Regions from separate parts of the Alteromonas sp. V450 genome, predicted to be linked through region 1. Evidence: predicted binding sites of a transcription regulator. Region 1 holds the regulator's gene; each other region holds the start of a gene.

Region 1 (3,172 bases):
TCAGCACTGCTCACCTACATTGAATACTAAAGATTCTGATCAGATATGTACACGATGATAGGCTGTGATAGAGTTACAATCAGTAAGTTAATAGCCACTATCACTTTTATGAATAATACTGATTTTTCAGAAGCACTTTGCAGCAAGTGGTACAAATTTAACACACAACAGCAGCGTTTAAGCCAGTAATTTGCGTTAATTAAGACTCAAAAATAAAAGCAACAAGATGCAGATGCGTGGCACAAACAGCAAACCAATGAACCCTACTTCAAAGGATACGATATTTCATGTCAGACTTTAGACAACGCGCACTCGACTATCACGCTAAGCCTACTCCAGGAAAAATCCGCGTTGAACTTTCTACGCCAGCTGACAGTGTGGATGACCTTGCACTTGCCTACAGCCCAGGAGTTGCTGAACCCGTAAGAGAAATTGCCGAAGACCCAGATAATGCATATAAATATACCGCCAAAGGCAATATGGTTGCTGTTATCAGTAATGGTACTGCAATATTAGGGCTTGGTAATCTAGGCCCCTTGGCATCTAAACCTGTGATGGAAGGGAAGGCACTTTTATTTAAGCGCTTTGCTGGATTAGACGCGATAGACATAGAGGTCAAACATAGAACGACAGAGGAATTTATTAATACTGTCGCAAATATAGCGGATACATTTGGCGGCATTAATCTTGAAGATATTAAAGCGCCAGAGTGTTTTGAAATAGAACAAGAGTTGATTAAGCGCTGCAGCATTCCGGTTTTTCATGATGACCAGCACGGCACGGCCATTGTTACCGCGGCGGGTATGCTAAATGCGTTAGAAATTCAGGGAAAAAACATCGAAAGCGCGAAAATAGTTTGCATGGGAGCGGGTGCAGCAGCGGTAGCTTGCATGGAGTTACTTATAAAATGCGGTGCGCAACGCGAAAGAATATACATGCTAGATAGAAAAGGGGTTATTCATACTCGTCGCGATGATTTGACCGAACACAAAAAGCTGTTTGCTAATAATACAGATAAACGCACACTAGAAGATGTTATGGAAGGTGCGGATATTTTTGTAGGTGTGTCTGGTCCAGATTTACTTCCGCCAGAAACATTGGCCTTAATGGCCGATAACCCTATTGTTTTTGCTTGCTCAAACCCCGACCCTGAGATTAAACCAGAGCTTGCGCATGAGGTACGAAAAGATTTAATTATGGCGACAGGCCGCTCAGATTACCCTAATCAAGTCAACAATGTATTGTGTTTCCCCTTTATTTTCCGCGGGGCGTTAGACGTACGGGCGACCGCTATTAATGATGAGATGAAAGTGGCAGCTGTTGAAGCGTTGCGTGCAATTACGAAAGAAGAGGTGCCCGCAGAAGTACTGGCCGCGAGTAAGAGTGACAGCTTATGCTTCGGCAAAGATTACATCATTCCGAAACCAATGGATCCTCGTTTGTGTGAACGTATAGCTAGCGCTGTATCAAAAGCGGCAATAGCGTCTGGAGTAGCCCGTATACCGGAGTCACCAGAACCGCAATAAACTTCATTAATTACGGTGGAAAAGGGCGCGTTTTAATACCTTAATTCGCGCCCTTTTTTTGACAGAATTTAATGATTGCTATTCGTCACTCACGTCATTTTCAAAGCTAGGATCAATGCCCATTTCTTCCATTATGCGTCGCGCTTCAGCAGGCACACGATTAGGATTGTCTTTGCGAAGGTCATCATCGTTTGGCAAAGGCTGTCCGGTAAACGCATGTAAAAAAGCTTCGCATAACAATTCTGAATTGGTTGCGTGACGCAGGTTATTTATTTGGCGACGAGTACGCTCATCTGTTAATGCCTTCAACACGTTAATTGGGATAGAAACCGTGACCTTTTTAACTTGCTCACTTTTTTTACCATGCTCCGCGTAGGGGTGTATGTATTTACCGTTCCATTCTGCCATTTTGCTAACTCGGTCTACTCTTATTTATGTTATGACTGGAAATTCTAAACAAGTTGACGAAAAGGTCAATTGAGCAGTGTAAACCTCTTGACGTCTAGACATATATTATTTAATTTAGACGTCTAAACGTCTATAAAGACATTACCTCATCAGAGTAGAGAAAAAACATGGTTTCATACGCACAAGGTATCGACGCTTTAAATCAGTCCCTATCGGAACTGCGTGATATAGATGTCTCTTTTGAATTCTTTCCACCAAAATCTGAAGCAATGGAAAAAACGCTTTGGAAATCGGTTGAGCGTCTTGCACCTTTGAAACCAAGTTATATGTCGGTCACCTACGGTGCCAATAGCGGAGAGCGAGATAGAACGCACGACGTTGTAAAACGCATTCAGCAACAAACTGGTGTAGCGGCAGTGCCTCATCTTACATGCGTAGACGCTAGCCGCGAGGAGTTGAAGCAAATAGCGCAAGACTACTGGGATTCTGGCATTCGTCGTATTGTCGCGTTACGCGGCGATTTACCACAAGGCGTTGATAAAACCGAGATGTATGCCTCTGACTTAGTGACATTGCTCAAAGACGTTGCCGACTTTGATATTTCGGTAGCAGCTTATCCAGAAAAGCACCCAGAAGCACCAAACGCACAGTTCGATTTACTTAACTTAAAAAGAAAAGCAGAAGCTGGCGCAACAGAAGCAATTACGCAGTTTTTCTTTGATACCAGTGTTTATTTACGCTTCAGAGATCGCGCGGCAGCTGCAGGCGTTGATTTAGATATTGTGCCAGGCATACTACCTGTCACTAATTACCAAACGCTAGTGAAATTTGCGGGTTTTACCAACGTTCATGTACCTGGCTGGTTGCATAAAATGTTTGATGGTTTAGACGAAGACGACCAAGCGACACGTAACCTTATTGGCGCCAATATTGCGATGGATCAGGTAAAAGTACTGGCCAAAGAGGGCGTTAAGCATTTTCATTTTTATACCCTTAACCGCTGTGAGCTGAGCTACGCTATATGTCACATGTTAGGCGTTAAAGGCAATTAACAATAATTTGCTGCTTATCCATCTGACTCACCGGTAACGTTCGCCGGTGTTTGCAGACAGCGTGCCAATGGCGACGAGTCGTTAGCACAGTTGATCATTATTCTTTGCTTAGTCTAATAAGCCCAGTTACCATTTCTTAAATAATTTTTTCTACTGCACGTGGTAACAATGGTACCCTCCAATGTT
Region 2 (3,172 bases), 700 kb from region 1:
ATGTTTTAAAAGGTCTTTACAAGCAAGAGACAGTTCAACGTGAAAATGAAGCAGGCGAGCAAGAAGATTTTGAATTTACTTCAGCGCAGAAGTTCTTCGGGTCAGCGCAGGGTAACTATAAGCTAGAAAACCCAAACAACCGACTGTTCGGCTTCGCGTCATACGAAGATGATCGATTCAGCAACTTTAACTACCAAGCTACCATTGCTGCTGGTTGGAACCAAAAGGTAATACAAAATAAACGCCACACGTTAGAGTATTCAGTTGGTCCTGGTTATTCATTTATTGAAACGCAAGAAGGTGAAGATTTAGATAGTGTAATACTTCGTGCATCAAGCGCATATTCGTGGAAAATCTCAGACACAGCTAAATTTACTCAAACGGTGAGTACGGAAGTGGGTGCTGACAACACCAAGTCGCGCGCTGAGTCGGCGCTTACAGCTACGATTAGCGGAAACCTTTCTATGCGTCTTTCTTTTAAGTTGGACCACAACACCAACGTTGACGAAAACGTAGAGAAACTTGATACCGAAACTGCGGTTAGCTTAGTTTACAACTTCTTCTAAGTTTTTCTGAATGCCTGGGCCAGCGACAAGGTAGCCTAATAGCTGGAATGGCATGCCGTGAAAACAGAGGTACACATACAAAAAACGCTGCGTATTTTGCAGCGTTTTTTTTGCTTGTTTAAAGCCGATTTTAGTGAAGAATACGAGTTTTGATCGTACCGTCAATCTGTTGAAGCTCTGCCAATGCTTCATAGCCACGGTCTTCTTTCACATCCACGACCACGTAACCAATTTCCGAATTTGTCTGTAGGTACTGAGCTTCAATGTTAATGCCTTTTTCTGCAAACGCTTGGTTAATTTGAGTAAGTATGCCTGGCTGGTTCTTATGCACATGTAGTAAACGCGAGCGGCCGGTGTGTTCAGGAAGCGATACTTCTGGGAAATTCACGGCTGACAGCGTTGAACCATTGTCACTGTACTTCGCTAGTTTACCCGCAACTTCAATACCAATGTTTTCTTGCGCTTCTTGTGTGCTACCGCCTACGTGTGGCGTAAGAATAACGTTGTCAAACGCGCGAAGTGGTGATTCAAACTCTTCCGTGTTTGACTTGGGCTCTACAGGGAACACATCAATTGCTGCGCCGTTAAGGTGGCCGCTTTCCAATGCGTTGGCAAGCGCTTCAATGTCGACCACGGTACCGCGAGACGCGTTGATAAGTATGCTGCCTTTTTTCATTTGTGACAGCTCTTTTTCGCCAATCATATCCTGTGTTTGCGGCGTTTCAGGCACGTGTAGTGATACCACATCAGAAGTATTAAGCAGCTTCTCTAATGATTTGACCTGCGCCGAGTTCCCCAATACAAGCTTATCTTCTATATCAAAGAACTGAACGCGCATACCTAGGTGTTCAGCAAGAATACTCAGCTGCGTTCCGATATGACCGTAACCGATAATACCGAGGGTTTTCCCACGCGCCTCATATGAACCTACCGCTGTTTTTTCCCATTCCCCACGGTGTGCTTTGGCATTTTTTGACGGCACTTGGCGCAGCAGCAGAATGATTTGACCTAGTACTAATTCGGCTACGGAGCGGGTGTTAGAAAATGGAGCGTTGAATACGGGAATACCGCGTCGCTGAGTAGCTTCAAGGTCGACCTGATTCGTACCAATACAAAAACAGCCGATGGCGACAAGTTTTTGGGCAGCGTCAACAACCTTCTCTGTAATTTGCGTGCGCGAGCGGATCCCGACAAAATGAGCATCTTTAATTTTTTCAATTAGCTCATCTTCTGGAAGGGATGTTTTAAGAAACTCTATGTTGCTATACCCATTGTTTTTAAGGGTTTCCAAAGCGCTTTGGTGAACACCTTCTAACAACAATATCCGGATTTTATCCTTCTCTAATGAAACTTTGCTCATGAACTCGTTATCTCTCGCTGATGTGATGTAATGTACTAGAAGAGGTATCTAACCATAGCGTTCTTCTACGTAAGCTCATTACCGTTAATTATAAAAACTGTGTTCGAGTGGCCCTACACATTAATTATTGACGCATTTAACGCGAAATAATGTCTAGAAATTAAAGCCATCTAGACGTCTAAACGGAAATTAGCAGAAAATACGCTAAGTTGAAAGAAGTATTTTCTGCATGTGTCACTATGATGTTTTATCGTACGGCTACTTGAAAGTTTCAACGCCGTTGTCGGTTGCACTAAGCACAATATCGGCGCCGCGAAGTGCAAAAATGCCGTTGGTCACAACGCCTGGTATATTGTTGATAGTTTGTTCCAGTTCGCGAGGGTTTATAATTTCAAGGTTGTGTACATCAATAATGACATTGCCGTTATCCGTCACAACACCTTGACGATATTCAGGATCGCCACCTAGTTTTACCAGTTCCCTCGCGACAAAAGAGCGCGCCATTGGAATAACTTCCACAGGAAGCGGAAAATTGCCCAATACAGGCACGCGTTTGCTCTCATCCACAATACATACGAAGGTACTTGCAGCGCCTGCGACAATTTTCTCACGAGTAAGTGCTGCACCGCCGCCCTTGATCATATGCTTGTGCTCTGTTACTTCATCTGCACCATCAATATAGACTGAGAGGTTGCTGACTTCGTTGAGCTCAAAAACTTCAATTCCCAATGCCTTTAACCGTTCGGTAGAGGCTTCAGAGCTTGACACAGCACCCTCAATCTTATGCTTAATTTTACCCAATTCTTCAATGAAGAAATTTACTGTTGAGCCAGTACCAACCCCAACAATACTGTCGTTTTCAACATAAGAAATGGCAGCTTTGGCAACCGCCTGTTTTTTTGCATTTTGATCCATGGTCACACTCCGAATAACGTTAGGCAAAGTGTAACTTAATTGCATTAAAGCGCCTACCGAAAGGTGTGCATATTCTCTATACAGTAAAAATATACAAACCGTAAAAAGCCGAGGCTGGTATAGCCCTACACATTGGCTTGTGGCAGCTTATTTTGTATAGAGTGTGGTACCAGTTTAAGTACAGCGCGACGACAAGAATGCCAAAACGCGCTAAGTAACAAGAGCGTTGAGCCTATACAAATTCCAGTAACAGCAAGGCTTGACGTTACCATGCCCACATTTTCGATGAGTGACGAAAATGTGTAAATAACATAAACGAGTGCAGAAACCA
Region 3 (3,172 bases), 280 kb from region 1:
GGACGAACTGAATGACTTGACCTTCAAGCGCTTCGCGCTTGAGTGAGCGAGCGCAGTATTGGTAGTAAGCCTGACGAGAAATCTTCAGGTAACGACAGGCTTTGGCAACGGACACTCCGCCTATCACTTTTTCTTGGATGACTTTCTTTTGCGCTTTTTTACAACGCTTACTCCATAGTCACTTTCAAGGACATTTACAACGGCTTCAAAGAAATCAGCTTTCATTTTTGTATCAGCAAGCTCTTTCTCTAGCGCTTTAATTCGCTGTTCGGGGGTGAGTTCTGCTTTGGGTTTATCCACGACGTGGCCTCGCGTTAGAAACTTCGGTGTTCCATCCGTCCAATCTAAACGACCGTGCTTACGAAGCCAAACTAAAACAGTTGAGCAACCTTGTATTCCGTAGTGATCTTGAGCCTGCCTGTAGGTGAACTCGCCTTTTTCAACTTGGTCTACAACAGCCAATTTAAAAGCGAGGGAATAATCACGTTGAGTTCTTCTGCTATTTGATTTCATTACACTCTCCAAAATAAGTTTGAAAAGTGTCAACGCTATTTAGGATGGGTCAAACCTAATCAAAAAAGGGGCGATACGCCCCTTTTTTTATGTGTCACTGCGAAGTCGTGACGCAAATGTTTTCTTAAATTTCGCCAACTTGGGTGCCACAACCATAGAGCAATACTGATTCTGAGGATTATTTTTAAAATAATCCTGATGATAATCTTCAGCTTGATAGTAGTTGTTAACTTCTACTATTTCTGTAACGACTGGGTCTGGCCAAATAGCATCTTCTGTAATTTCAGCGATAATTTTCTCCGCCTCTGCTTTTTGTGTATCGTCATGATAGAAAATAGCACTGCGATATTGTGTTCCTACGTCATTCCCCTGGCGGTTGAGTTGCGTTGGGTTGTGCAGTGCAAAGAAGATTTCAAGCACTTCTCGATAAGAAATAATGTTGGCATCAAAGGTAACTTGTACCACCTCAGCGTGCCCCGTGTTACCTGAACATACTTCCTCATATGTTGGCTCTGGCTTTTCACCACCGGCATATCCGGAAATGGCTTTAACGATACCTTCCACACTATTGAAGGCTGATTCAATACACCAAAAACAACCACCGGCAAGGGTAGCGACTTGTAAATTTGCCATTGTTAACACCTTTTTTCCTCAATGGCATTAGTGTGGGTACAACAGCGCACTAACTCAAGTCATCCAAGCGTGTTTTTTTATCGTATAAACGCATATCAAATAGTTTTTAAGCTGCTCAAAAATAGCGACGAAAAGCAGTCATAGTCTTGTTTAATTTATCGTTAGAGGTATCGGGGTGATCATTTTTTACGACAGTTACTGTCCTTTGTGTTTAGCAGAAATGAAGCATTTAAGAAAACGAGATAAGCATAACAAATTGACGCTAGTAGATATTCAGGCCCCTGACTTTAGCGAACGGTATCCGTCGCTTAATTGGGACGACTTGAACGCAAGGATCCACGGGTTAAAAGAGGATGGAACATTAATTACGGGCCTGGATGTCACTCATCAAGCATGGAAAGCGGTGGGAGTGGGCTGGCTTTATGCCCCTTTACGCTGGCCTGTAATACGGTTTTTTGCAGATGCGCTATATAACGTTTTTGCGAAACATCGTTATACCATTTCGTTTTTACTGACGGGTAAGAAACGTGAATGCGCGCGCTGTGTACCAGGAGAGAAACATGACAAGTAAAACACTTATCGTAGGTGCATCAGGGGGCATTGCATCAGCTCTAGCAACACTGTGTGAAAAAAGAGGCGATGAAGTGATTTGCGTTAGCAGGCGCGAGCAAGATGAAGATGCGCGTACCGACACTGTTCACTATTACACTGTCAATCCGCAAGATGACAATGCTATCGACGTTTTCATCAAGCAACTGCAAGAAAAGGGTGTGGTGATTAACACTGCCATTATTACCACTGGCTTTTTGCATAACGAGGCGTTAAACATCCATCCAGAAAAACGGCTGGAGGATTTAAGCAGCGAGGCTATGGCTGAATACTTCGCCGTAAATACAATTACGCCAGCGCTGTGGCTAAAGCATTTAGTTAGAGTAATGGATAAACACGATGCAACAGTCGCTTGTTTAAGTGCTCGAGTAGGAAGCATTTCCGATAACAAACTGGGCGGGTGGTACGGGTACCGAGCCTCTAAAGCCGCGCTCAATATGACTGTTAAAACAGCATCAGTAGAATACAAGCGGCGGTTGAAAGACGCAATGCTGGTGAGTTATCACCCTGGTACAGTAGATACAGGGCTATCAAAGCCTTTTCAGAAAAATGTTGCTGCTAAAAAACTCTTTACCCCTGAATACACCGCTAGCCAATTGCTTAAGCAGCTATCCTTGCTTGATCGCGACCAACTTTGCCACTTTATCGACTATAAAGGCGATGTGGTAACTTGGTAATACGGCTGAACAGAGTTTGTGTGAGTCCAACATCAAGACTTTTTATTTGACTGCTGTTACCATGCTGTTTTGGGAATGGTACAGCGTATTGATATGTCCTATGAAGACTGCAATACAACGCGTTGACGCCACATGTGAGTCATATTTAGTTCGCCATCCTGATAATAAATAACAATAACTCAACAAGAGGAAGGGATATGAGCGGGGCCAGAGAACAGTTCGGATCGCGCATTGGTTTTATACTAGCAGCAGCAGGTTCTGCCGTTGGTATCGGTAATTTAGTTGGCTTTCCAGTGGGAGCAGCGAAAAATGGGGGCGGCGCATTTTTGCTTATGTACGCCATCTTTGTGTTTGCTATTTGCTTACCCGTTATGTTGGCTGAAATGACCGTAGGCCGGCACGCTAAAAAAGATCCACTTGGCGCATACAGTGCAATCAGTAATGATGAACGGAAATGGAAATTTGCAGGGTGGCTAGCTGTTGCAACCCCTTTCATGATTGCCGTTTTTTATATGGTGATCACGGTTTGGATTTTTGGCTACCTGTTTGAAGCAGTGAGCGGTAATCTCGACTTGCTTGCTAACGAAGAAACTTTTGGGTTATTTATCAATTCCGAAGCCATATTTGCATACATGGCAGTAGTGGTAGGCGTTGTTTACCTTATTTTACAGGGCGGCGTTAAAGAGGGGATCGAAAAGGCGGCCAAACTTTTGATGCCTGCTTTGTTTGTGATGCTAATT
Region 4 (3,172 bases), 550 kb from region 1:
TTACCACGTGAAAACCGCTTTCCATCATATCTACGTATTGCTGTGCAATCGCTTCGTGACTAGTACAGTCAACAATCACCGGGTTTACCAGACTATTATCGTTGGCGAACTGATGTAGGCGTTCAACACTCAATCCTTCGCTCGCTGATTCAAGTGCTGCTTTCCAGTCACCGCTTAAATCAATACCTTGACTGTTTAACAGCAGTTTACGGCTGTTCGCAATACCATAAACGCGCAGTTGAATATTGCGTTTTAACAACGCTGGCTGTTGTTTTTCAATTTGTCCTAGTAGTTCAGTGCCCACATTGCCACACCCCACTAGGAATACGTCGATGGTATGGCGGTCAGAGAAAAAATTCTGGTGAATAACCTTTACCGCTTTCTTAGCACGCTTGCTCTCAATTACCGTTGAAATAGAGCGCTCTGAAGAGCCCTGAGCAATAGCAACGTTGTTCACCCGCGCTTGGGCAAGCGAGTTGAAGAAACGCGCTGCCAACCCTTTAGTTTGACGCATTCCATCGCCAACCAAAGTAACAATAGCCAGGTCATGTCGCACTTCGATAGGATCTAGCAATTGATTTTGAAGCTCTAGCGCAAAAGCATCTTCAAGTAGCGTTAATGCACGGCTGGCATCTTTACTTTGAATACAAAAGCTAATTGAGTATTCCGATGATGACTGGGTGATAAGGCTTATTGAAATATTGGCGTTCGACATCACCTCAAACACACGGCTTGCCATGCCAACCATGCCCTTAAGACCAGGGCCTGCTACGTTAAACATGGTTACATTATCAAGCTGAGAAATACCTTTAACCGACGTCCACACTTCGCTCTTCTCATTACTGATTAACGTACCAGGCGCAGCTGGGTTTAGTGTGTTTCTGATCAGACAAGGGATGTGGTGCTGGGCAATTGGGCCGATAGTTTTCGGGTGAAGCACCTTGGCACCAAAATAAGACAGCTCCATCGCCTCTTGATAGGTAAGCTTGTCTAACAGCACCGCGCCTTCCACTTGATTCGGGTCAGCGTTATACACACCGTCTACGTCTGTCCAAATTTCACAGCAGCTTGCGTCTATACACGCCGCTAAAATGGCCGCTGAATAGTCTGATCCGTTACGCCCAAGCGTGACTTTCTCGCCCGCTTCGTTTGCAGCAACAAACCCCGGCATAACAAGAAATTCACTGCCGTCAGTAGGCACATCTGAAAAGCGCGCTTTACTAAGCGACACATCGGCAATACTGTCTAAGTAATCGCCTTCGGCCAGCACATACTTAACCGGGTCGATAACGCGATTAGCGATACCTTGGGCAGATAGCATAGCGCTAAAAAGCGTCACCGAGATGTACTCACCAATACTTAGAATACCGGCAGCAACATTATCAGGTGCAACACCAAGTAGCTTAATGCCTTCAAGGTGCTGTTTTAATACTGAAAGGTGACTATTGATGAATTCTACAACGCTTGCGTGTGCAAACCCGTCGAGTTCTTCGTTTAGGTTGTTGGCAATGCCGGTAACCGTGTCGTTCAACTTATTGAATAACGGCTGGAAATCTTCACCCGCGGCTGCTTGTTCACATAGTAGTGAAAGCGCGTTCGTTACCCCCTTTGGGGCAGAGAGTACAACCGCAGCACCGTCGGTTTGGTGGGTTGCCGTGCTAATTTCCATAACGCGCATGTATCGCGGTGCATCGGCTAGAGAAGAACCCCCAAACTTTAAGACTTTCATATGCTGCTCCTTAAGGTTACGCATGCTAAAACGTGTGTAAAAAAAAGCCCGCTCTGTGTTAGGCGGGCTTTCGTTGTCTTTTGCTTACTTGCACTAGTCAGCGACCGCCCTTTTTAAGGTGGTAATTAACATAATGGTGGTGCGAGTAAGTAGAATCTTTTTCATACAAGCAATTTGCCGTATAGACGTCTATATGTCAACCGCAGTTTTCACTACACTGTATTGCAAAAAGTGCAACACTCTTTGGTTAATATTTCTTTTTAAGGTACAAATGAAGATTTCAGTATAGACACTTACAAGCATCGTAAGCTACCAATTGTGATCACAGAGGAAACATTGGAACCGCGCTTCAGCTATCTGAGACAAGATGTTGAGCTAAAAAGTCCACTAGCAGCCTGATTTTAGGTGCAACATTTCTGTTTGAAGGAAATACAGCCCAAATAGCCTCTTGCTTGTCTTTGTACTCGGGGAATAGTTCTATTAGCTGACCAGAGGCTAGTGCTTTACGCACATAAAAGCCAGGCAGCTGTGCAATTCCCAAACCAGCAATCGCGGCGCTGCATAGGGCGTTTCCGCTGTTATAGCGTACCCTTCCCTGCACAGGAATAGATTGAATTTTATTATCGATAAATAAACGCCAATAAGGTTGTGACCCCACCAGTAACGAGTGCTCTTTTAACTCTTCAATATTTTTAGGCTGGCCTTGCTCTTTAAAATAATCCCTACTTCCGCATACAAATAAATGTCGGGTAGCTAGCTTTTTGGCAACCAGTGTCGAGTCATCTAGTTTGCCAATGCGGATAGCTAGGTCGAGACCTTGCTCAACAATATCAAGCTTTTCGTTTGAAAAGGTGCAGTGCACGCTTATGCCAGCGTACTTTTGCATAAAGGTATTGAGCAAAGGCGCGATGAAAGCTTCGCCAAACGCTACGGGAGCGGTAAGTTTAATGAGCCCTTGCGGCGATGCCTGCAGTGCGCTTACTGCTAGCTGAGCATCTTCGAGCGCCTTTAACGCAGGCATTGCCTGCTGAAAATACTGCGTACCCGCTTCAGTAAGCGATACGCTGCGCGTTGTACGCTGTAGTAATTTTACGCCTAGCTGCTTTTCAAGTGACGCGACTTTACGGCTTATCTGCGCCACTGACGTATCTAGCTTATTTGCAGCCCCGGTAAAATTGCCAACGTCAGCTACGGCACAAAATTCGGCTATTCCCTCAAGATATTTCATTATTGCCACTCACTATTGATACGTTCTTAAACGCAGCACTTATTTCTTATTACAGTCTATTTGGCAAAACTTATTATTACAAATATGAAATAGTGATTTACTAAAACTGTATTTATCATTAGTAATCCGTCTCCTATACTTTGGCCTATAAAACAACACCAAAGATTTATAATTAAGGAGTCATTACATGGCGTCATTCAAAGATTCGTTGCAAG

Evidence for each region. Region 1 encodes MetJ, which represses methionine synthesis genes. Its sites were predicted from a motif close to TAGACGTCTAGACGTCTA; they were not measured.
Region 2: serA (phosphoglycerate dehydrogenase) is a predicted target of MetJ. The motif match lies at 2,098-2,115, and genes of this name have one in related genera.
Region 3: msrA (peptide-methionine (S)-S-oxide reductase MsrA) is a predicted target of MetJ. The motif match lies at 1,224-1,241, and genes of this name have one in related genera.
Region 4: thrA (bifunctional aspartate kinase/homoserine dehydrogenase I) is a predicted target of MetJ. The motif match lies at 1,904-1,921, and genes of this name have one in related genera.

The regions. Positions count from the first base shown of each region.
Region 1 is NZ_MODU01000004.1:2,889,518-2,892,689, forward strand. It holds gene BK026_RS12560 (malic enzyme-like NAD(P)-binding protein) at 288-1,526, shown strand; gene metJ (met regulon transcriptional regulator MetJ) at 1,605-1,934, opposite strand; gene metF (methylenetetrahydrofolate reductase) at 2,102-2,986, shown strand.
Region 2 is NZ_MODU01000004.1:2,188,258-2,191,429, reverse strand. It holds gene BK026_RS09570 (YdiY family protein) at 1-566, shown strand, start outside; gene serA (phosphoglycerate dehydrogenase) at 697-1,926, opposite strand; gene rpiA (ribose-5-phosphate isomerase RpiA) at 2,185-2,841, opposite strand; gene BK026_RS09555 (hypothetical protein) at 2,967-3,172, opposite strand, start outside.
Region 3 is NZ_MODU01000004.1:2,611,337-2,614,508, reverse strand. It holds one part of gene BK026_RS11395 (IS3 family transposase) at 1-141, opposite strand, end outside; one part of gene BK026_RS11395 (IS3 family transposase) at 141-513, opposite strand; gene msrA (peptide-methionine (S)-S-oxide reductase MsrA) at 601-1,146, opposite strand; gene BK026_RS11380 (thiol-disulfide oxidoreductase DCC family protein) at 1,322-1,717, shown strand; gene BK026_RS11375 (SDR family NAD(P)-dependent oxidoreductase) at 1,707-2,432, shown strand; gene BK026_RS11370 (sodium-dependent transporter) at 2,630-3,172, shown strand, end outside.
Region 4 is NZ_MODU01000004.1:2,340,544-2,343,715, forward strand. It holds gene thrA (bifunctional aspartate kinase/homoserine dehydrogenase I) at 1-1,729, opposite strand, end outside; gene BK026_RS10210 (LysR substrate-binding domain-containing protein) at 2,079-2,957, opposite strand; gene BK026_RS10215 (S-(hydroxymethyl)glutathione dehydrogenase/class III alcohol dehydrogenase) at 3,145-3,172, shown strand, end outside.